3 regions of the Lysinibacillus sp. K60 genome follow, and region 2 is predicted to be linked to each of the others. Evidence: predicted binding sites of a transcription regulator. Region 2 holds the regulator's gene; each other region holds the start of a gene.
What was found. Region 2 encodes LexA, which represses DNA repair genes until DNA is damaged. Its sites were predicted from a motif close to CGAACATATGTTCG; they were not measured.
Positions count from the first base shown of each region.

Region 1: a site for LexA is predicted at 2,667-2,680, ahead of recA (recombinase RecA). Genes of this name have one in related genera too.
Region 3: a site for LexA is predicted at 6,761-6,774, ahead of HCH28_RS06950 (WYL domain-containing protein). Genes of this name have one in related genera too.

Region 1 is NZ_JAASJR010000010.1:52,687-61,080, reverse strand. Features, by position in the region: gene HCH28_RS19410 (helix-turn-helix domain-containing protein) at 1-698, shown strand, start outside; gene pgsA (CDP-diacylglycerol--glycerol-3-phosphate 3-phosphatidyltransferase) at 746-1,324, shown strand; gene HCH28_RS19400 (competence/damage-inducible protein A) at 1,342-2,601, shown strand; gene recA (recombinase RecA) at 2,763-3,827, shown strand; gene rny (ribonuclease Y) at 4,343-5,902, shown strand; gene HCH28_RS19385 (YveK family protein) at 6,131-6,859, shown strand; gene HCH28_RS19380 (CpsD/CapB family tyrosine-protein kinase) at 6,859-7,560, shown strand; gene HCH28_RS19375 (tyrosine-protein phosphatase) at 7,601-8,356, shown strand.
Region 2 is NZ_JAASJR010000003.1:39,060-47,453, forward strand. Features, by position in the region: gene HCH28_RS07470 (PilN domain-containing protein) at 1-307, shown strand, start outside; gene HCH28_RS07475 (hypothetical protein) at 304-996, shown strand; gene HCH28_RS07480 (prepilin peptidase) at 1,062-1,814, shown strand; gene HCH28_RS07485 (gamma-glutamyl-gamma-aminobutyrate hydrolase family protein) at 1,848-2,570, shown strand; gene lexA (transcriptional repressor LexA) at 2,678-3,295, opposite strand; gene yneA (cell division suppressor protein YneA) at 3,464-3,778, shown strand; gene HCH28_RS07500 (YneB family resolvase-like protein) at 3,775-4,440, shown strand; gene def (peptide deformylase) at 4,471-5,046, opposite strand; gene HCH28_RS07510 (helix-turn-helix transcriptional regulator) at 5,039-5,230, opposite strand; gene HCH28_RS07515 (DJ-1/PfpI family protein) at 5,840-6,211, opposite strand; gene HCH28_RS24980 (hypothetical protein) at 6,232-6,372, opposite strand; gene HCH28_RS07520 (GNAT family N-acetyltransferase) at 6,374-6,907, opposite strand; gene HCH28_RS07525 (DUF896 domain-containing protein) at 7,095-7,328, shown strand; gene tkt (transketolase) at 7,455-8,394, shown strand, end outside.
Region 3 is NZ_JAASJR010000002.1:630,074-638,467, forward strand. Features, by position in the region: gene lepB (signal peptidase I) at 128-688, shown strand; gene HCH28_RS06925 (hypothetical protein) at 725-928, opposite strand; purine riboswitch at 1,088-1,187, shown strand; gene HCH28_RS06930 (MFS transporter) at 1,262-2,452, shown strand; gene HCH28_RS06935 (cation-translocating P-type ATPase) at 2,706-5,312, shown strand; gene HCH28_RS06940 (DUF3231 family protein) at 5,359-5,841, opposite strand; gene HCH28_RS06945 (cupin domain-containing protein) at 5,939-6,595, opposite strand; gene HCH28_RS06950 (WYL domain-containing protein) at 6,835-7,056, shown strand; gene HCH28_RS06955 (Y-family DNA polymerase) at 7,053-8,312, shown strand; gene HCH28_RS06960 (YolD-like family protein) at 8,324-8,394, shown strand, end outside.

The DNA.
Region 1 (8,394 bases), on a different contig from region 2:
AACTACCGAGCACTCCAAACGATCAAGTAAGTCAATCGATGACGAATAGCCCTAGCAGAAGAAAAGTAACGAAAGGCCCTTCGAATAAAATGATGGAGGCTATGCCCAAAATCATTGTTGCTTTATTTATTGTAGTGATTATTGTGGCTATATGGGTGCTATGGCAATCAAAAAACAGTCCAGGGACAAGCGAAGAAGTAAATCCAACTCCTGAGATTGAATATGACACAAATGTCAAGCCAATTGATAGTGAGAAGGATAAAAAAGAACAAGAAAATAAAGATGCACAGAAAAATGATAAAGAAGATACAAAAGCTACAGAAGAAACACCAACTGATGAAGATGACACGGATCAAACAGAAGAGATGAAGCAAACAATTTCCGCGGGTACTGTTGAAGCAGATGGAGCGACAACTTCTTATACGTTAACAGGGACAGATACAATGAAACTGAAAATTGAAATATCAGGCCCTACATTTGTTGGTATTCGCAATCAACAGCAACAAGAAATCTTAACAGATACGCGTGTCTATAATGCCGGGGAAGTAGTTGAATTTGACGCCTCAACACAAAACTATGTTCGTATTCGTCTCGGTAATTCAACGCAAGCTAAAATCTATATTAATGACGAACTTTTAACGTATGCACAACAAATTGTAACGCAAAATATCGTCATCAATTTCAATAAAGAACAGTAGTCATCCTATGATGACTACTTTCTTTCATCATGAAAGGTGTTAGAAAAATGAACATTCCAAATAAAATTACCATCTCTCGAATCTTGCTTATTCCATTCTTTGTCATTGTTATGATGTTTGATTTTGGCTGGGGAACATTATCACTTTTTGGTGCAGAGATGCCAATCCATCATTTTATAGGCGCACTTATTTTTATCTTTGCTTCAACAACCGATTGGGTGGATGGTTATTACGCACGTAAGTATAATCTTGTAACGACATTTGGGAAATTTTTAGATCCCTTAGCTGACAAGTTACTTGTCTCAGCAGCCTTTATTTTAATGGTCGAGCTTAAGATGGCACCTGCTTGGGTAATTATCATTATTATTAGTCGTGAATTTGCTGTAACGGGTTTACGTTTGATTTTGGCAGGTGGAGGAGAAGTGGTAGCTGCTAATCAGCTTGGTAAAATTAAAACTTGGGCACAAATTGTAGCGATTGCTGCCGCTCTTTTACACAATACAATCTTTACATTAGTTGGTATCCCATTTGATACAATCATGCTCTATGTTGCATTGTTCTTTACACTTTGGTCAGGGTGGGATTATTTCTATCTAAATCGACGTGTATTACTTGAGTCTAAATAAGAAAGGTCTTGGGGATCATGAATGCTGAAATTCTTGCGGTTGGCTCAGAACTATTATTAGGTCAAATTACGAATACAAATGCGAGATTTATCTCAAGCCAGCTATCCGAGCTTGGCATAAACGTTTTTTATCATACCGTGGTAGGCGATAATGCAAAGCGTTTAGAACAAGCTATCGAAGTGGCAGAGTCTCGTGCAGATCTCATTATTTTTTCGGGAGGACTCGGTCCAACAAAAGATGATTTAACGAAGGAAACGATTGCACGTCATCTTGGTGTTTCTCTTGAGTTTGATGAAGTAGCATTGACGTATATTGAGCAATTTTTTGCTAAACGAGGACGTCCAATGACGGAAAATAATCGTAAACAGGCATTAATTTTAGCTGGGAGTGAAGTATTAGCTAATCACCATGGAATGGCTCCAGGTATGATCTTCACAAAAAATGATCGTACTTATATTTTATTACCAGGACCTCCAAAAGAGTTAGAACCAATGTTTCAATTTGAGGCTAAACCTAAACTTGCTGCGATGCTTAATGATGGAGGGATCATTGCATCACATGTTATGCGATTTTATGGAATTGGTGAGGCTGAGCTTGAAGTACAAGTTCAAAATATTTTAGATGCACAAACCAATCCAACAGTTGCTCCACTTGCTTCTGATGGTGAGGTAACGTTACGCGTAACAGCTAAAGCAGCAACAGAGCAGCAAGCTGGGCAGCTTATTAAGGCAAAGGTTGCAGAAATCCAAGCCCTTGTTGGTGATTATCAATATGGTGTAGATGATGATTCCCTTGCCTCAAAAACGGTAGAAATGCTACTGGATAATGAGCTAACAATTGCGGCTGCAGAAAGTTTAACTGCTGGTTTATTTCAATCTGAGCTTGCGGAAATTCCTGGGGTAGGCAATGCGCTTATAGGAGGCGTTGTTACCTATGCAGCAGATGCGAAAGTAAAACAGCTAGGCATTTCACAAGAATTAATTGATACACATGGTGTTGTGAGTGCTGAATGCGCAGCGGCAATGGCAAGTGCTGTTCGTGAGAAATTTGCTACAAATATTGGGATTGGCCTTACAGGAGAAGCAGGTCCCACTGCGCATGATCATCAGCCAGTAGGTACGGTTTGGATTGGTATTGCCATAAATGATGAGGAGCCGCTTACATATTTACTTCATTTATCAGGCATGCGTAATACGAATCGACTCCGTGCGGTGAAATTTACATGCCATTATTTAATGCAGCTTTTAGAAGAACGTGGCTACACAAAACGTTATTAAAATAGAGTAAAACATAGGAATTTGGGTAGAGGAAAACTATCCAAATTTTTATTTTGAAGAAAAAACGAATAAATGTTCGCTTTTTTCTTGCGCGTATTCTCAAAAACAAGTATAGTAGAGATAGATAAAAACAGTGAACAGTTTTCGAAGGAGGAAAATGAATGAGTGATCGTAAAGCAGCCTTAGAACAGGCTCTAAAACAAATTGAGAAGAATTTTGGTAAAGGTTCCATCATGAAACTTGGTGAAAAAACTGATTTAGAAATTGCAACATCTTCAAGTGGGTCACTAGCACTTGATGCTGCATTAGGAGTGGGTGGATATCCACGTGGACGTATTATTGAAGTATACGGTCCCGAATCGTCTGGTAAAACAACAGTTGCTCTACATGCCATTGCTGAAGTACAGGCATCAGGTGGACAAGCAGCATTTATCGACGCGGAGCATGCATTAGATCCAATCTATGCACAAAAATTAGGTGTGAATATTGATGAGCTATTATTATCACAGCCCGACACAGGTGAGCAAGCACTTGAAATTGCAGAAGCATTAGTGCGTAGTGGAGCTATTGATATTATCGTTATTGACTCGGTTGCTGCCTTAGTGCCAAAAGCTGAAATTGAAGGGGATATGGGTGACTCTCATGTCGGCTTACAAGCTCGTCTAATGTCTCAAGCTTTACGTAAACTTTCAGGTGCGATTAATAAATCAAAAACGATTGCTATTTTCATTAACCAAATTCGTGAAAAAATTGGTGTCATGTTCGGTAATCCAGAAACAACACCAGGTGGACGTGCGCTTAAATTCTACAGCTCTGTCCGTTTAGAAGTGCGTCGTGCAGAAGCTATTAAGCAAGGTAATGATATTGTTGGTAACCGTACTAAAATTAAAATTGTAAAAAATAAAGTAGCACCACCTTTCCGTACAGCTGAAGTAGATATTATGTATGGAGAAGGGATTTCTAAAGAAGGCGAGACAGTCGATTTAGGCGTGGAATTAGACATTGTGCAAAAAAGCGGTTCTTGGTATGCATATGGCGATGAGCGCTTAGGTCAAGGACGAGAAAATGCTAAACAGTATTTAAAAGAAAATACTGCTGTCCTAGAAGACATAGCAAATAAAATCCGAGCTTCTTATGGTATTGCGGCTTCTTCTTATACAATTGCGGCCCATGATGATGAAGAAGAGATGGATGAAGAATTAATGTTACTTCTGGAAGAAGAATAATTAATGATTGCATTGTTCCCACTTTATTGAGGGGGCAATGCATTTTTTTGTCTATATTCTTAAATTTTTACACATAATAAGAGAGAGGCTATGTGTTTATTTCTTATGTACTGTTTTTTTATTAATTGTATTTAACATGAAAAAGTTTCTAGTGAAATAGTAATAGGGAAAAAATTCACTGAATGGATAGGACTTACTTTTTTTGGCTTAGATGGCGAACAGACGCCGGACTATCCTTGACAGAGCTTGAGGCTAGCTATACAATTAAATATGTATAATTTCTGAATTATGACTTTAAATAGGCAGTACATTTTATCCTCATTTAGCAAATGTTTTATAGTGAAATATCCTTTAAAATGGATGTCTAAACGCCTACTGGATGAAGATAATGCCTTTGGCCAATGAAACGGGTTTTGCATAAATTCTAACAAAACCTGGTGCATTTTAGCTAAGGCGACATAGATGTATGCGCCGACTGAAACTGTAATACCCAAATAGCAAGAGGAGGTGTTCATATGGATGGAATTACTATCATCTCCGCTTTGCTTGGACTCATCGTTGGTGCCGCTGTTAGCTATATCTACATGAAAAAAGTGAATGACTCAAAAATCACTGGTGCTAAACATGTCGCTGAAACAATCGTTGAAGAAGGAAAACGAGAAGCGGAGGCAATGAAGAAAGAAGCACTACTTGAAGCCAAAGATGAAACTCACAAATTTCGTACTGAAGCTGAAAATGACATTCGTGAACGTCGTTTAGAACTTCAAAAACAAGAGAACCGTTTATTGCAAAGAGAAGAGAATCTTGATCGCAAAGATGATGCTCTAAATAAGAGAGAAGCTGGCTTAGAGCGCAAAGAACAAGCTCTAGCTGAAAGACAACAGCATATTGAACAGATGGAGAGCAAAGTGGACGAGCTCATGGCATCACAAAAAACAGAGCTAGAACGTATTTCTGCTTTGACTAGGGATGAAGCTAAATCAATTATCCTCAATGAAGTAGAAAAAGAGTTATCAACTGATATTGCTGTGATGACGAAAGAAGCTGAAACACGTGCGAAAGAAGACTCAGATAAAAAAGCACGTGAAATTTTATCATTAGCACTACAACGCTTTGCTGCAGATCACGTAGCAGAAACAACTGTATCTGTTGTGAACTTGCCAAATGATGAAATGAAGGGACGTATTATTGGTCGTGAAGGCCGTAATATCCGTACATTGGAAACGTTAACAGGAATTGATTTAATTATTGATGATACGCCAGAAGCGGTTATATTATCAGGCTTTGATCCAATTCGCCGTGAAACAGCTCGACTTGCACTTGAAAAACTTGTACAGGATGGTCGTATTCACCCAGCTCGTATTGAGGAAATGGTGGAAAAAGCTCGACGTGAAGTGGATGAACAAATCCGCGAAACAGGTGAGCAAACTACATTTGAAATTGGTATTCATAACTTACATCCAGATTTAATGAAAATTTTAGGCCGCATGAAATATCGTACAAGCTATGGACAAAATGTTCTAAAACATTCAATTGAAGTCGCACATTTAGCAGGATTACTTGCTGCTGAACTTGGTGAAGATGTAGCATTGGCTCGGCGTGCAGGCTTATTACATGATATTGGAAAAGCAATCGATCATGAAGTTGAAGGAAGCCACGTTGAAATTGGTGTGGAATTAGCAACAAAGTATAAGGAACACCCAGTTGTCATTAATAGTATTGCTTCGCATCATGGTGATACTGAAGCAACATCTGTTATTGCGGTATTAGTCGCTGCAGCTGATGCATTATCAGCAGCTCGTCCAGGTGCACGTAGTGAAACACTTGAAAACTATATCCGCAGACTTGAAAAGTTAGAGGAAATTTCAGAAAGCTATGATGGCGTAGAAAAGTCTTATGCAATTCAAGCTGGACGTGAAATTCGTATTATTGTACAACCTGAAAAAATTGATGATTTAGCATCTCATCGTCTTGCGCGTGATATTCGCAAACGTATTGAGGAAGAACTCGATTACCCAGGTCATATTAAAGTAACAGTTATTCGCGAAACACGTGCTGTGGAATACGCGAAATAAATAATAAAATAATAGGCATCCCTTGACCAAGATCAGGGGATGCCTTTTTGTATGTGAAGAAAATTCGATGTGATCTACTGAGTAAGAATAAATGGATGATTCCAACAATATAGTATGGAATAAAGCATAGTGAACTAGCCTCAACATGAATACCCTTTTAAAAATTAATCAGCCTAGTTATACTCCATTTTTACAACTGGTTTATGTTTTGACAAGGAGTGAAGAGCTTTGAAAGAAACAATCACATTACAAGATATATTGAAAATAGTAAGAGAAAACTTTCTTTTTATCATAAGTTTTACACTTTTTGCAGCGTTGGTTACGGCCTTTATTAGCATTTTTGTGTTAAAACCTACCTATGAGGCAGAAACGCAAATTTTAGTTAATCAAAAAAATATAGAGCAACCACATTTAGGTGTACAACAGGTTGAAACAGATCTCCGACTTATTAATACGTATAACATTATCATAACAAGTTCTGCTATTTTATCTAAAGTTATAAATAAGCTAGATTTGGATGTCACACCTGAAGTTTTAATGGATCAAATTACTGTATCCAGTGCCAATAACTCACAAGTTGTCAATATTAATGTTGTAGACAAGCAAGCAGAGTTGGCTGTGGATATTGCCAATACAATAGCAGATGTGTTTCAAGAGGAGATTCAAGTTTTAATGACGGTTGATAATGTTAATATTTTGTCAGTTGCACAATTAGATAAGGAACCTGTACCGATTGCGCCAAATAAAACCCTTTATATAGTAGCAGCCTCGTTTATTGGTTTTGTTATAAGTGCTGCTCTCATAATCATAATAGAGAGCTTAGATACTACAATCAAGACGGAGCAAGATATCGAAGAGCTAGTAGGGCTACCAATTATTGGCTTGATTAGTCAAATTAGTGATGCTCACCATAAAAGCACTAGGGTAAAATCTCATAAAACGAGGAGAGGATCATAATGTTTTGGAAAAAAAAGAAAAAGAAGAAGTTAGTGAAAATGGCAAGAAAACTTGTGACGATTGCCAATGGCCATTCTTTTATTTCAGAACAATTTCGAACAATCCGAACAAATATTACTTTTTCAATGCCTGATAGAGAGATTAAAACAATATTAGTGACATCTGCAACACCAGGTGAAGGAAAGTCAACCAATGCAGCCAATATAGGAGTTGTTTTCGCACAAGAAGGAAAACGAGTCGTCATCGTAGATGCAGATTTGCGAAAACCAACAATGCATTATACGTTTCTATTGCAAAATGCTAGAGGACTATCAAATTTACTAACAAGGCATTTTACAATTTCCGAAGTCGTCAATAATACAGATATTGCTAATCTATATGTCTTGACAAGTGGGCCTATCCCCCCCAATCCAGCAGAGTTACTAGCTTCTACCTTAATGGGGAGTGTAATGGAGGAACTAAAGAAAGGGTTTGACATCATTATTTTTGATGCGCCACCACTGCTATCTGTAACAGATGCTCAAATTTTGTCCAATAAATGTGATGGTACATTATTAATTGTGAACAGTGGAGTTGCAGAAAATGAAAATGTGTTAAAAGCAAAGTCATACCTTGAAGCCTCAAAAGCAAATATTTTAGGCGTAGTATTAAATAACTATAAAATGCCACTCCATCAATATTATGAGCAATATTATCGTTAATTCAAGTATCTAGACAGGGAAGTGAAGTACAGTGATTGATATGCACAGTCATATATTATTTGATGTCGATGATGGTCCGAAAACGATTGAAGAGACACTTTGTTTATTTGAGCAGGCCGTTTTGGAGGGGATTTCAACGATTGTTTCCACTTCGCATGCTTTACATCCATTGTATAATGTCCCCTTTGATGTCGTGAATGAGCAAATTGTACAGTTGCAAATGACAATTGATCAACGTAACATGCCGTTAAAACTTTACACGGGACAAGAGGTACGCTTGGCAGGTAACATTCTAGAATTGTATGAAAAAAAACAAATACATACATTAGCAAATTCCAATTATTTGCTGTTGGAACTTCCCTCTAATCATATTCCCAAATTTACAAAGGATATCATTTACTCATTATTAACAGCAGGCATAACACCAATTATTGCACACCCAGAGCGAAATAGAGTCATTTCAGAAAATCCAAGTCATTTGGAACAAATTATACGCGAGGGGGCACTTGCACAAATTACATCAGGAAGTTTAGCAGGATTGTTTGGAAAAACCATCCAAAAACTTTCGCTAAATTTAGTGCGCTCGAATCTTATCCATACATATGGTTCGGATGTGCATAACTTAAGTACACGTCCTTTCTTATTTGAAAAGGGACTTAGATTTTTAGAAAAACAAAAAGATTTGGATATGGTAGATTTTTTGCTTGAAAATAACGAACGAATCATTAATAATCAGCCATTAATTGTATATGAACCAGATGATACTTTCACAAAAAAATGGTGGAAGTTTTTTTAAAATGGGAAAGCATCTTTAAGTTGTAAGGATATAAAAGG
Region 2 (8,394 bases):
AATTGATGAAACAAAAACTTTATTACCAACTCATTCCTATTTACGTAGCTATGTTTTCGGAGAGAACTCGGTGAATATTGAAGTGGATTTTGAAACGATGACAGATATATCGAAATATGTTGAGCGACTTTTAATGAGTAGCTATTTTACAGATGCTCAAATTAACACGGTCTCAAACTTTGAAATAGAGCTAGGTGAACAAAGGGAGTTAACACCCCAACAAAAATTTAAAGAAGTACCGCGATATTCAGTGTCTATCACAGCGACAATCGATTTTATGTATTTAGCTGGAGGACGACGCTCATGAATAAATTAACGAGTAGTAAAAATTCATCTATGATTTTGTTACTTGCGCTGATAGCTGCTATTTTATTTGCGCTGTATTATTATTTGCTGTCACCAAAATTGAATGAAGTGAATGAAAAAGAGAGTAATGTATTGCAGGTGCAGCAAGAATTAGCTAATGTCAAAGAACAACTAGCACAATTAGACAAGGAGCAGGGACAGCCTACTATCGATATATTAGCCTTAAGACAAAAGCTACCTGCCACAAGAGCCGTTGAAAAGATTATTCTTGATTTAGCTGAGATTGAAGAGGTGACAGGAACTCGTATACTGTCTTTAACGGTTCAAGGTGAGGGCGGCACTGTGACACCTTCTGATGTATCGAATGACCTCAATATGTTGGAGCAGGCTGAAGCAGAGGTCAATGGTGATCAGCAGAACAAGGAGAGTATTACACCGACTGCCTCTCTTTCGGAGGACTCTTTACCACCTAATTTAAAGCTTATTACTTTTATATTAGAGGTGGGTGCGCTTGATTTTAATTCTCTTGAAAGCTTTTTACAGGAGGTTGAACAATTAGAGCGTGTCATGAAAACCGATAAGATTGAATTTAAATTGCCTGGAGAGCAGGCACAGCTTGAGAAAGATGCGGATCTTACGTTAAAGGCAACAGTGCAAGTGACGACGTTCTATTACGAAGAACAACAATAACTTTATTTTATAGGCGCGCCATACTTTATTTGTATGGGCGCCTATTGGTTTAGGAGGACATGAAATTGGAAATGGCTTATACGATCTTTATTTTTTTATTTGGACTTGTCTTTGGGTCTTTTTATAATGTAGTTGGCTTACGTGTACCACAGAAGGAGTCGATTGTACATCCTCCTTCACATTGTCTGAAATGCCAGAGACGACTAACGGCGCTTGATTTAGTACCAGTTTTGTCTTATGTATTTTTAGGAGGAAAATGTCGGGGGTGTGGCAATAAAATTTCTTGGGTTTACCCAGTCATAGAATTAATGACAGGTGTATTATTTGCCTTTGCTTATTGGCAGCTAGGCTGGGGCATAGAATTGATAGTAGCGTTCTTTTTTATCTCCTTATTAGTTATTATCGTTGTGTCAGATTTGGCCTATATGCTAATTCCTGATAAGGTGTTAGTATTCTTTTTACCTGTGCTAGCTATTGGACGAGTGCTGTCACCATTAACACCGTGGTGGGACTCTCTTGTGGGTGCTGTGGTTGGCTTTGGCATATTATATATCATTGCTGTGCTATCAAACGGTGGCATGGGTGGAGGCGATATTAAATTATTCTTTTTAATTGGTCTCGTTCTGGGTACGATTGATACACTGTTAACGCTATTTTTAGCTGCAGTTATTGGTATGGTTGTCGGGATTACCATGTTATCGAAAAACAAACAGGGGAGAAAAACACCCATTCCGTTTGGGCCATCTATTGCATTGGCCGCAGTTATTGTTTATTTCTATGGCGATCTATTAATCAATTGGTATATAAGCTTTTGGTAATTGTTCAATTTTCAGGAATGTGGGGGGAAGCAAGTGAAACCGATTATTGGAATTACAGCCTTTGTTGAGGATGATTTATCCTCTCGATTAAATGTGGCATACAGCAAAAGCATCATTGAAGCTGGTGGAATTCCATTGATTATTCCAATTGGGATAGAAGAAGAGGCAGCACAGATTTTAGCCCTTACAGACGGATTATTATTATCTGGTGGTCATGATGTGCACCCATTTCTATTCGGGGCTGAGCCTTCATTAAAGCTTGGAAAAATTCATCCAGCGCGAGATACGATTGAGTTAGCATTAATTGAAGCCGCATTCCAACGGAAGATGCCTATTTTCGGGATTTGTCGAGGAATTCAAATACTAAATGTTGCTTTAGGTGGTACTTTATATCAGGATATTGATAGTGATCATTTTAGCACTAAATTACTTCAACATATGCAGCAATCAGGTCGAGCTGTAGCTACCCATTCTGTTCAGGTTATTGCTGACAATCTTTTAGCGACTATCGTTGAACAAGAGAAAATAGCAGTGAATTCATTTCATCATCAAGCGGTGAATGTTTTAGCAGAAAAATTAAAAGTAGCGGCAAAATCTAACGACGGTATTATCGAAGCGGTAGTTCATGAGGAGATGCCATTTTGCTTGGCTGTTCAGTGGCATCCTGAGGAACTAGCCATAGCAGGAGATGAGGGTGCGCAAAAGCTATTTTCAGCCTTTGTGGAAGCGAGCTTAAAATTTAAGAAGGAAGCTTAGAAGAGGCATTGTACAAAGAATCCAATCGTATGTGGATTCTTTTTTTGCGTAAAAAAGAGGATACATGCTCTTAGAAGGAACATAATCCTCAAAACCTGCTTTAATCGTTAATGTACACGTCTGTAAAGACCTACAACTTGTCCTAAAATAGAAACTTGATCGACAATAATAGGTTCCATAGAAGAATTTTCAGGCTGTAAACGGAAATGGTTTTTCTCTTTAAAGAAACGTTTTACAGTTGCTTCATCTTCAGCTGTCATAGCTACAACAATATCCCCATTATTAGCTGTTGCCTTTTGTTTTACAATGACTAAATCTCCATCTAAAATCCCAGCTTCAATCATTGATTCTCCCATAATTTCTAGCATGAACAATTGATCTTCACTTGTGCCGTACGTATCGGGTAATGGGAAGTATTCTTCAATGTTTTCAATTGCTGTAATTGGAGAACCAGCTGTAACCTTCCCGACAAGTGGAACATGGATCACCTGTTGCTTTTGGATGGATTCTTCAGGCTCTAAAATTTCAATTGCGCGTGGCTTTGTTGGATCTCGACGAATAAAGCCTTTTTGTTCTAATCGAGCTAAATGTCCATGAACAGTTGAACTGGAAGCAAGTCCAACTGCTTCACCAATTTCGCGTACTGATGGTGGATATCCTTTAGCTCGTACCTCTTCCTTAATGAAAGCTAAAATGTCCTCTTGTCTTTTCGAAACTTTTTTCATGAGTGCTCACCTCTTTTTTTCTAAAATCATTCTTCTTATTTGATAGTATAACAGAATGCGAACACGTATGCAAACATAGGTTCGAAAAGTGTTTGACAAAAACGTTTGTTCGCTTTATTATGGGAACATACATTCCGAACAAACATTCTTAAAAAGGGGGTAATGATTATGACATGGTTTAAGAAAAACACACATATCTCAATTTTAATAGGAGCTTGTTTATTATTTGCAGCATACCTTTACATTACTGATCCAGGAAAAGTTAGTTACGCAGAAATTCAAATCGAACATGGGGATAGCTTGTGGTCGTTAGCCGAGCAATATCGTGGTAAAATGAGTACTGATGATTGGATAAAGCTTGTAAAAACTGAAAATGAACTAGCAGATATTAAAATTGTAGCAGGAAAATCTCTAGTTATTCCTGTAGTGAGTGATCAAGCCAGTCCCATCAATACTATCGAAATTGCGAGAAATGAACAATGATAAATAATCAACTATCGGCTGTTGTCTATTGTCGCGTAAGTACCGAAAAAGAAACACAAAGCTCCTCATTAGAGCGCCAACAGGAAGAGTTGCTGCGCTATGCTACAGAGCAAGGCTATGCGGTGAAGGGCGTGTTCAAAGATCAACATAGTGGCTATGATGTAGAACGTGAAGGCTTACTAGAAATGCTTGATTTTATAAAAGATAAGAACATTAATGCTCTTTTTGTCCAAGATGAAACTCGTTTAGGACGAGGCAATGCAAGGATGGCTGTATTACATTTATTACAAAAGTCAGCAACTGACGTTTTTTCTATGCGTGATGCAGGCCCAGTCCAATTAAATGAAATGGATACGATGCTGCTTGAAATTTTAGCGATTGTAGAGGAATATCAGCGTAGAATTCATAATGCTAAAATTCGACGAGGTATGCGACGTGCTGTAGAAAACGGTTATCGTCCAGAAAATAATTTATCGAACCGAGGTAATCCGCAGGGGCAGGAGCGTAAAGATCTACCTGTAGAGGAAATTGTGAAGCTACGCAAACGTGGATTTACCTTTGAAGAAATTTCTATAACGCTTAGAGGGTTAGGCTTTGAGGTAAGTAAGGCGACTGTACATCGTCGTTTCCAAGAGCACCAAGAAAGATTAGCAGGAAAATAATATTCCTGCTAATTTTTTTTCTGTAAAAAACTACTGAAGGGAAGAAAAGCTTTCGATGATAACATGACTAGGCAGTTGGAAAGGGTGCTCTTTATTTATTCGATCATAAAACATGATGCCATTTAAATGATCGATTTCATGCTGTACAACGATGGCCCCATAGCCCTGTAACTGTACAATGATTTCATGTCCATCGATGTCATAAGCTTTGACTTTAATTCTCTCATATCTCGGTACAAAACCAGGAACAGGTCGATTTACAGATAGACAGCCTTCTCCCTCCGGTAGATAAATCATATTGATGGAATGACTTATTATTTTAGGGTTAAAGAGCATCATTTCTTGGTCATCAAAGAGTACAGCAAACATTCGTTTATCTACGCCAATTTGATTAGCAGAGAGTCCACTTCCAGGGCGAAGCTTATATTTTTTTGCTAGCGTTGGATTTTGGCTATTTTTCAGATATTGTAGCATGGCTAGGAGGGTATTTCGATCCTCAGTGGTCACTGGTATCGACACTTCTTGAGTTTGTTTTCTTAAAATTGCCGAGTGTTCTTTCACGAAGTCCTTCATTGTAATCATATAATTTGGGTGAAATTTAGTCATAAATAAACACCTCATCAATACGGCTATTAAGAACCTTAGCAATCTTAAAAGCTAATTCAAGAGTCGGATCATATTTATCATTTTCAATGCTATTAATCGTCTGTCTCACAACTCCACATTCTTTTGCAAGTGCAGCTTGTGTAATGCCTAATTTTTTTCTTAAAATTTTGATGATGTTCTTCAGAATTATCCCTCCATTTTGTCCAAAGTATTAGACATATACAATGGATGTCCAATTAATTGGACATTTCTTAGTGAAAAACAAAACAGTCAATTAAAGGGTAGAAATGGATTTCCGTTGCAGGCTACTTGCTTTCCTGTTGGCGAGCACTAAATCGCTTCCTCCGCTACCGCTCCGTTTAGAGTTTCGCCTGTTTCGCTATCCCACGGGAGTTAAGTAGCCCTCCACTCCAATCCATAAATATTTATCTTTTTTAGCAAATGTTTTCAGATAAAGTAAAGGTGTTCACTACTCTTTATAGAGGGGGGGACACGCATCACTTTTCCACATTGAAAATAAAAATCCCATCCCCCTAAGAATACAGATATTGGACTATTTGATTGCTCTGCTAGTATGAAGTAAAGACATTTTGCAGAATGGTTGATTGGAGAGGAGCCAGCGTCACAGATGAGACCCTTGAGCGAACGTAAGTGAGTAAAGCTGCGAAAGGACACTGGCGGAACGGAAAACACCGCTCGCCTTGTTAAAAGGTCTCATTCTACTAATGACATCATCTTTTTTCAACAACATGAAATGCCCGATTAATTGGACATTTGGGTTTTAAATCCTCACTTAATACCAATTTTCATCAAAATTTAGCTCTAATGCATGCCCAAAACAAATACCGAAAGGAATAAAACCTCTTCCTCTTGCTGTAATGATATTGCCATCTTGTACCACTAGTTCATCTGAATAGTTGTGAAGCTCAAAGCACCCTAACTGTTTCATACCATCAAAAGGTAGTCCTACTGTATATTTTTTGTTTTTTAAGACACCTGCTTTTGCCAAGAGGTAAGGGGAGCTAGAAATACTGGCAATCATTCCTCCTTTTGCAGATAGATAACGAATGAAATCTAGTAAGCTCTCTTCAAGTTGTAATGTAGAAATATCCATACAGCCTGGTAATAGTAGACTATCAATATCGTCAAGCTCTATTTCATTCACGGATAAATCAGCTATACAATTTAAACCAGCTCTTCTCTGATAGGTTTGGTATTCGATCCTAGTGTGATGATGGGTTTACCGCCTTGCATTAATATGGACAAAGCAACACTCAATTCATATTCACTAAATTGTGGGTATAATAACACCGCAGTTTTCTTCATTTCATACACCTCTTACCTTTAGATCGTTCCATTCTTCCTCTAAAATAGCGTAATAGTATTCATCCCACCAAGTCTCTCCATGAGGTATGCATTTTTTAAAAAATCCTTCTTGGCGCATCCCGATTTTCTCCATGACTCGGTAAGAAGCAATATTCTCTGGCTGGCATGTGGCAATAATTCGATGAAGTTTCATTTTATTAAAACCGTGATCTAATAGGGCCTGAGCAGCTTCAGAAGCATAACCATGATTGTGATAGGCAGGATTCATAACCCATCCAATTTCATACGTATGGTCGCCAAAGTATTTGTGGAAAACAAGATGACCAATGACTCGCTGTTGTTCACGTAAAACAATGGCGAAATGTTTTGCTTGCTCGTTACTATTCTCTGTTATGAAATGTTGAACCTGATCTTCATTCAACACACCCTCTGGCATATAGTGCATGACTGTTTTATCTGACATATAGCTATAAACAGCCTGCCAATCTTGGGCTTCAAATGTTCGAATAAGTAGTCTAGGTGTTGTGATGTTCATGGTAGCTCCTCCTATTATCTATCAAATTTTTCCTATTATTATTAGTTATACACCTCTAACTTCTGGAAGTCATGTAAAGAATGGCTAAGAAGTGTTTTTAAGGGTTGGTATAACTGCATTTTAAGGGAAACCATGCTATACTTTGCATACTGAGGTCATTAAGCTAGGTACTGAAAGGTGTGTAACCATGTTATCAAAGGAAAAAATTAACCGAATTAATGAATTATCTGCTAAAGCGAAAAGCGGACAATTAACAGAGGAAGAAGCAAAGGAGCGCACAGCGCTTCGCAAGGAGTATTTAGATACGTTTAGAGCAACGATGCGAGATACGATTGAAAACGTTAAAGTGGTCGATGCAGAAGGAAATGATGTAACGCCTGAGAAGGTAAAACAAGCGCAAAAAAATAAATTTCTAAATTAATGTGACACAATTCAATAAAGTATGTATGAAAACGCAAATAGTATAACAAAAGCATTGTTTTCTAAAGCAATGTTGACTAAACTGTAAAAGAACAATATATAGGACGAGAAAGGATGTCACAATATAATGACTCAACACGCGGATCTTTTAGCAATTAATGCTATCCGAACTTTGTCAATCGATGCTATTGAAAAAGCAAATTCTGGTCACCCAGGTTTACCAATGGGAGCAGCGCCAATGGCTTATACGCTTTGGACAAAACAATTACGCCATAATCCAGCAAATCCAAAATGGTTTAACCGTGATCGTTTTGTACTGTCAGCAGGCCATGGTTCAATGCTTTTATACAGCTTACTTCACCTTGGAGGCTATGGTTTACCAATGGAAGAAATTCAAAACTTCCGCCAATGGGATTCATTAACACCAGGACATCCTGAATATGGTCATACAGTAGGGGTAGAGGCAACAACTGGTCCTCTTGGACAAGGAATCGCTATGACTGTTGGTATGGCAATGGCTGAGCGCCATCTAGCGGCTACTTACAATAAACCAGGTCATGACATTGTTGACCACTACACATTTGCGTTATGTGGCGACGGTGACTTAATGGAAGGTGTTGCAGCAGAGGCGATTTCATTAGCTGGTCACTTAAAACTTGAAAAATTAATCGTGCTTTACGATTCTAATGATATTTCTTTAGATGGTGACTTAGAAAAGTCATTTTCAGAAAACGTTCAAAAACGCTTTGAATCTTATGGTTGGAATTATTTAAAAGTGGCAGATGGTACAGATGTAGATGCTATTAATGCAGCCATTGAAGAAGCCAAAAAATCTACTGGCAAGCCAACATTAATTGAAGTGAAAACAGTGATTGGTTTTGGTTCTCCAAATAAATCTGGTAAAGCAGATTCTCACGGTGCACCTCTTGGTACAGATGAAGTTGTCTTAACGAAGGCTGCCTATGAGTGGGCACATGAACCATTCCAAATTCCTGCAGAAGTTTACGATACATTTAATGCGGCTGCTGAAGTGCAAGGCGCACAGCCAGAGGAAGCTTGGAATGCAA
Region 3 (8,394 bases), on a different contig from region 2:
TTCTAGACAATGTTACTTTGTAGCCTTGTCTATTTTTCTATGAATAGGAAACAATTTGTGTGATTCATTCGTCAATAATAGTGAGAAAATGTTATACTATTAAAAAAAACAGTATCGGGGAATGAGCATGCAAGCGGAAAAACCATCCAATCTAAAAAAAGAAATAGTATCCTACATCAAAATTATTGTCATTACAGCTGTTGTTGTTTTTGGCTGTAAGCAATTCTTGTTTGCGCCGATTAAAGTGCAGGGAGCATCCATGTATCCAACTTATCACGATAAGGATATTATTATTGTAAGCAAAACAAGTAAAATCGAGCGCTTCGATCAAATTGTTTTCCAATCACCTGTCGAAGATGAGTTATATATTAAACGTGTCATTGGGCTTCCAGGGGATAAAGTGGAAATGAAAGATGATGTATTGTACGTAAATGGCAAAGCATACAAAGAAGATTATGTGAACCGTCAAACGGATGATCCTAATCAATTACGCATTACGGAAAACTTTACATTGGAACAATTAGTGAATGAAAAAGAAGTGCCGGAGGGCATGTATTTTGTGCTTGGTGACAATCGCTTAAAAAGTAGTGACAGTCGCCATTATGGTTTAATTTCAGAGGATGCTGTATATGGTGAATCAAAATTAATACTCTATCCATTTAGTCATTTTCATATTGGCTCAAAATGATGAAAAAAGAGGTCACTCCATTGAGTAGCCTCTTTTTTATTGTTGGGGTAAATCGGTACAGCTTTTATACGTGGGATAATAGACACAAATCCTTGAATTTTCAACGGTTTCCTTGATGGGCGATGGCTTACTTTTCATGGGAGATTGCATTGCTGGTTCTTCATTTGTGAACGCTTCTTCTACTAATTCTACGCCATAAAATAGTATTAAAAAATAGCAGACAAATCCTACTATACGCAAACAATCACCTCGTAAAATAGTTATTGTATGTTACTATATATGGTCAAATTCGTCGAAATATAAGCAGAAAATCAAAATTTTCTCTTGCCCAAAAGATTTTTAAAGGCAATGAATTCTATGAAAAAAGTTATTGTCAATGAAATTTTGATGTGCTACTATAGCTAAAGTAAATATTTGATCTGTATAACCTCAATAATATGGATTGAGGGTCTCTACCAGGAACCATAAAATCCTGACTACAAAACTTTGCTTCATTTTTGTAGTCAGGATTTTTTTAGTTTGTTTTAAAACAATCTCCTACAAAAATGAACGTGTAACGAAGGGGAGATTACGATGAATTGGAGAGTTTATATTCTTGCTGTGACTACCTTTGCAGTAGGGTTAGTTGAATTAATTGTTGGCGGAATCCTGCCAAATATCGCAGAGGATTTAGATGTGTCTTTAGCGACGGCGGGACAATTAATTACTATTTTTGCACTTGTTTATGCGATTTCTGCGCCTGTCCTACTATCCTTGACAGCCAAGGTGGAGCGGAAGCGCTTATTCCTTATTTCTTTATTTATTTTTACGTTAGGAAATCTAATGACCTTCTTCAGTACAACGTTTATCATTGTGCTAATCGCACGTATTTTCACAGCTATGAGTACAGCGTTAGTGATTGTTTTATCATTAACGATTACAACTAAAATCGTAGAGCCTCGCCATCGTGCTAAAGCACTGGGGCTTGTTTTTATGGGTGTAAGTTCTGCGCTGGTGATCGGTGTGCCAATGGGTATTTTTATTACAGAAGCGTTTGGCTGGCGAGCCGTATTTTTAGGTATTAGTATCCTATCAACGATTTCAATGATATTAATTGCTTTATTACTTGAAAAAATGCCAATTGGAGAAGTAGTGCCACTCAAGGCGCAAATCAAATCGCTGGCGAATTTAAAAATCCTGACAGCACAGTTAACTACCCTCTTTATGCTAGCGGGTCATTACATGCTTTACGCCTATTTAACACCATTTTTAGTAGAGGCATTTGATATGAATGCTTCATGGATTAGTATTTGTTACTTAATCTTTGGTATTGCCTCTGTTAGTGGGAATGCTGTAGGTGGATGGGTGAGTGATAAAATTGGCACAAGTAAAGCCATTATTTTAATTGTCTCAGCTTTTGCCATTGTCTTATTTAGTATTCCTTATACAATTATTGCCCTTCCACTGTTTTTAGTATTTACGGTTTTATGGGGTGCGTTGAGCTGGGCACTGACACCGCCATTACAAAATTACTTAATTCAAGCAGATCCTCAATCATCGGATATTCAGCAAAGCTTAAATACAGCAGCCCTGCAAATTGGTATTTCTATCGGATCAGCAGTGGGTGGCGCAATGTTTGCTTGGACAGGATCCGTTATGCACCTAGCTAGCTTTGGTACGATTCTAGTTCTTTGTGCATTAGGCTGCGCCATCTTTTCTATTAAAAGGGCACCTCTTGGACAGGAGCAGCACGTAGATTATCAGTCAGCACATCATAATTCATAATCAAGCAATAGCCCTGAAAGGTATTGGGAAAGCCATCCCAATACCTTTTTAATTGGTTGGCATGAATCTATTTTCGTACACTTCCCAAAATTAAATTCTCTATGGTTTCTTAGCATACTCTAATTACCTATGGAATAGATTGTTGTAGTTAATGAATTTACAGATTTGAGAAGTTTGAGATTTTAAGAACGAATATTATTTTTAAGAAAAATAGTAGGAGACTTTCAAATCTTGTAAATGGAAGGAGAACTCAATGACTGAATATCATCAACAATCATCTGCTGAAGTCATGAAGATATTGAACGTCACCACGCAAGGTTTGACTGATGATGACGTCCAAAAGAGGCAACAAGTCTATGGCTATAATGTATTAGAGGAAGGGCAAAAAACAAGTACGTTGGCTGTTTTTATGGGCCAATTCAAAGATTTATTGGTCATCATTTTACTCGTTGCTGCCGTCGTTTCCTTTCTACTAGGAGAAGTAGAAAGCACCATTGTGATCATGATCGTGGTTATTTTAAATGCCATTTTAGGTACAGTGCAGCATGTGAAGGCCGAACAATCATTAGATAATCTGAAAGCATTGACCTCTCCCATTGCCAAGGTCATGCGTAATAATCAACTAGTAGAAATTCCTTCTGAAGAAATTGTAGTAGGCGACCTTCTGATGTTGGAGGCGGGAGATTATATTAATGCGGATGGAAGACTACTAGAAAGCCATAATTTACACATCAACGAAAGCTCTCTTACAGGCGAATCAATTGCTGTGGCAAAAAGTACAGACCCCATTCGGAAACAGAATATCACCATTGCGGATAAGAAAAATATGGTGTACTCAGGAAGTTTTGTGACCAATGGACGTGGCATCGTGATGGTTACGGCAATTGGGATGCAGACGGAAATCGGAAAAATTGCGAATTTACTCGATACAGCCAAGGAAAAGAAAACGCCATTACAAATTAGTCTCGATCAATTCGGTGAAAAATTAGCCTTAGGAATTACGCTAATTTGTTTAGCAATCTTTACGATTGATCTTATCCGAGGACGAGCATTAGTGGAATCCTTTATGTTTGCTGTATCTCTTGCTGTGGCGGCTATCCCTGAGGCTTTAAGTTCTATCGTGACCATTGTATTAGCTTTTGGCACCCAAAAGATGGCAAAGGAAAATGCGATCATCCGCAAGCTTTATGCTGTGGAGAGCTTGGGGAGTGTATCGGTCATCTGTTCTGATAAAACAGGTACTTTAACAGAAAATAAAATGGTGGTACAGGAAGTTTTTGTGGACCAGAAGAAAATTCCTCATGATTGGCTCAATCCAATAAATCCAGTGGAAAAAGAGCTAATGGTAAAAGCGCTTTTATGTAGTGATGCTGTCGAGCGTGACCAGAAGGAGATTGGTGATCCTACAGAAATTGCGCTCGTGAAATTGGGGAAACAGTATGGTTTAGATGAATTGAAGATACGTGAGCAATATCCACGATTGGCTGAAATTCCATTTGATTCGACGAGGAAGCTTATGAGCACTGTCAATCAGATGGACAAGCAGCCCATCATGATTACCAAAGGGGCTCTGGATGTACTCTTACCAAAAGTGACGCGAATCAAAACATCAACAGGTATTTTTGAGATAACCCCGCAGCATCGCCAGAAAATCGAGGCGGTGAATCGCGATTTTTCTATGAATGGTTTAAGGGTGCTAGCCATTGCTTATAAGGAGGTATTGCCTCTACAAAAAGTCGATCCACAAGCAGAACGAGATTTAATCTTTGTCGGCTTAGTAGCGATGATGGACCCTCCAAGAAAAGAGTCGAAAGAGGCTGTGGAAAGCTGTATAAAGGCAGGTATTAAACCCGTCATGATTACAGGAGACCATAAAATTACAGCAACCGCGATTGCCGAACAAATTGGTATTTTGCAAAATCCAGCTGAAGCTATAGAGGGACATGCGCTCGAAGGCTTAACGGATCAAGAGCTGCAAGATAAAGTACAGGATTATTCTGTTTATGCCCGTGTTACACCCGCCCAAAAAATTCGAATTGTTAAAGCATGGCAGGATAAAGGACATGTGGTTGCCATGACAGGAGACGGTGTCAATGATGGACCTGCTTTGAAGCAAGCTGATATTGGGGTGGCTATGGGTGTAACAGGCACAGAGGTTGCAAAAGATGCCTCATCCATGATTTTAACGGATGATAATTTTTCAACAATTGTTAAAGCAATCGCCAATGGCCGTAGCATCTATACAAATATTAAAAATGCCATTCTGTTCTTATTATCTGGAAATGCAGGCGCTATTTTTGTCGTGTTATATGCAACGGTTCTGGGCTTACCTGTTCCTTTTGCACCTGTCCATCTTCTATTCATCAACTTATTAACAGATAGTCTGCCTGCTATTGCCATCGGTTTAGAGCCAAATAATAAGAAAACAATGAAGGACAAGCCTAGAAACATTCATACCCCTTTATTAAATAAAGCCTTTACCACACAAGTTGTGCTTGAAGGGATATTAATCGCCATTTCCACCATTATTGCGTTTCAAATCGGTTTATCGACAGGCGATACGTTAACAGCAAGCACGATGGCCTTTACAACACTATGCCTGTCAAGGTTAGTGCATGGCTTTAATTCTCGATCCAAACAATCTATCTTTGCGATTGGTGTATTTTCGAATAAATATACGTGGTTCGCCTTTATCATTGGTGTGCTAAGTTTACACATGGTCTTATTTATGCCGATGCTTACAACGGTCTTTGAGGTAGCTCCATTAACACCAGCACAGCTAGGCTTTATTTATAGCCTGTCGGTGTTACCATTCCTAGTCAATCAATGGTATAAGCTACTGTTCGTAAGAAATCGATAAAGATTAAAAAAAAGCTTCCGTTAGGTATTCAAACGGAGGCTTCTTTTTAGTGTGTAGAGGCTAATAACCAGCCTTTACTCTTACTTAGGTCAATCAATTTCGCTCCAAGTAGGGCATAACGCATATGGAGTTCACCATATTTGGTTAGATGTGTTTTCTTTACTGCTAGTTCTAAAGCTTGGCTTACGGCAATCAAAGAGGAGGCAATATTCATCGATAAAATAGCACTTATTTCGCCATCATTAATGAAAGATTTTCCACGAATATCCGTTATTTTCATTTTACTGTATTCTATCGATGCTGTTGGTGCCAGCACACCGTTTTCCTTTAATAGCAGGGTTAGCTGTTTATTTTCCTCTTTTAAACATTGAATAAATTCCAATGTAAGGATTTTTAAGTTTTTATCACGCGTATGCTTAAAAAAAGCATGACTGGAAGCAATATAGCCTTGATTGATCCCAAGCTGTGACCAAAGCTTGAAAATCTCCTTAAATTGTAGCGATGCTAGATTTTCATTTATCATTGTCATCCTGACACTTCCTAACTCTTAGTTTGATTTAAGATTAGGATGTAGCAGTAAATGATATTCTATTCATCTTTTACAATAAAAAATGAATAAGAGGTCGCTAATAGTAGGTACCATAAGGGTACAAAGGAGGGTAACGGTAGGGATAAGGGTATGGACATGGTTTCATATATTGCTGTGGCATGGTTGGTTTATAAGGGGCTTGATCCGTTGCTGACTCGATTCGATTACAGCTTTTTGCTGGTCCAATATAAGTCGTAGGAACAATCGGTGCAATCGTTTTCTTCCATTGTTCTTCATCTAAACAATACGTATGGGCCATCATATGGGCTGGTGTGAATTTTAAGATATCAGAGCCTAAAATGACCTCAGGCGTTGGCGCATCAAAAATAGCAAGTAGATGCGTGTCATCTTCTGTGGCTACTTCATAATGCCACCAGCCCTGTGGGACATTGGCAACCTGCCCAGGCTTGATAGGATAGTGTTGAATTTTCTTGGTAAATGGATTCAATAGAGAAACCGTTGCTGCTCCTGCAATACAATAGACAAGCTCTGCTGCATTTTGATGGTAATGTGGCTCGATGACATTGTCTTTACTTAAAAAAATATCAAGTAAAGATGTATTTTCTAATGTATTTAATTGTTCCACACCGAGAATATTAATGTAATTTCGGGAGTCTTTTTTAAAAAGCGTACTTTTATTGACATCAAAAGTGAACGCTGCAGAAGGGGAGCTATAATCGATGTTTGAGCTGATACTTACATCCTTTCTCATATAAATTGAGCTATTCATCATCATAGATTATGTTTTAGGTGCTCCTAGACTTACACAAATGCCTAGCTACAGCTAGCCTCTGTCTGGATAAAAATTAGCTAAAATTACCACTTCTATTTCAGAACATACGTGCGTATAATAAAAACACAAACGTTTGTTCTTGGTTGTTAAAAACTCTGTTCAACATGAATGAAAACAGAGTCAGTAAAGGAGCATTCAACATGAAAGAGCAGTTGAGAAAAGCCATGCATCGTCACCAAATCTTCCACATGATGTATATAGCGGAATCAGGTGCCATTACGAAAAGGCGCGTGAAAATCATCCACATTAAAGGTGATTCCTTTACCGCCTTTTGTTTTACAAGGCTAGCGAAGCGTACGTTTCGTATTAACAATGTTCTAGCCCTTCTGCCCATTCTCCAACGGGAGTCTGAGGTAATATGAATTACAACGATTTCCCACAGAAAGATATTTTTTGTATTGATATGAAGTGCTTTTATGCAAGTTGTATTGCCATGCTAGAAGGGCTAGATGTGCTGACAGATCCAATTGCCGTCATCGGTAATTTTGAACAACCTGGCAGTATTGTGCTGGCTGCATCACCAGTGATGAAAGAAAAATTTAACATTAAAACAGGGAATAGACGTTATGAAATTCCCAAACATCCAGATATTAAGTTGTTTGAACCAAAAATGTCCTTTTTTCTAGAGATGTCCATGGCCATTACGCGTCTGATTGCACAATATGTCCCTCCAGAGGCGATCCATGTTTATAGTGTGGATGAAAGCTTTATAGATCTAACAGGCACGGAGCAACTTTGGGGTTCGCCTGAGCAGGTAGCCAAATTGATTCAGGAAGACATCTATGAAAAGTTTCGCATTCCGTCCGCCATTGGCATGGGACCAAACATGTTGATGGCTAAATTAGCATTAGATTTAGAGGCAAAAAAAACAGGCTTTGCCAAATGGACCTATGCCGATGTGCCAACAAAGCTTTGGCCCGTGCGTCCTCTGTCTGATATGTGGGGGATTGGGAAACAGATGGCAGCCAATTTAAATGCGATGGGCATCCAAACAGTCGGTGGATTAGCCCATGCCGATTTAGCCGAATTAGAAAAGCGCTTTGGTATTATGGGTAATCAATACTATTACCATGCATGGGGCATTGATCTCTCCACATTAGGTGAGCCATTAGTGAACAATGCGGCATTAAGCTTTGGGAAGGGCCAAATGCTCATGAAGGATTATCACACACGAAGGGATATTGCGGTTGTACTCCTAGAAATGTGTGAGGATGTGATGCGACGTACACGGGAAGCAGGCTATGTCGGGCGGACTGTTAGCTTGGGGCTCTCTTACAGTCGCAATGCGATGACGAAAGGGTTCCATCGCTCAAGAACCATCGAAAGTCCAACCAATGAGACCATTGTTATGTATCAGGCTTGTCTGGCCTTACTAGATGAGCATTTTGCGGGTGAGCCAGCGCGTCAATTATCTGTTAGACTGACAAACTTAGAGCCAGAACGTAGCATTCAGCTTGATTTATTTGATGAGCGTAAGGACCAGCGGCAGGTCATTGGTCATGTCATGGATGCGATTCGTAGAAAATATGGAGTGGTGGCCTTATTACGAGCAGCCTCCTATACCAGCGCTGGTACGGCTATTTCACGGAATCGCTTAGTGGGCGGGCATTTAGCATAAGGAGTGGAAAAATGATAAGAGATAGAGGAACGATGAAATGGACAGCGATGATGCTACCAGAGCATTTAATGCTTTTGAAGGC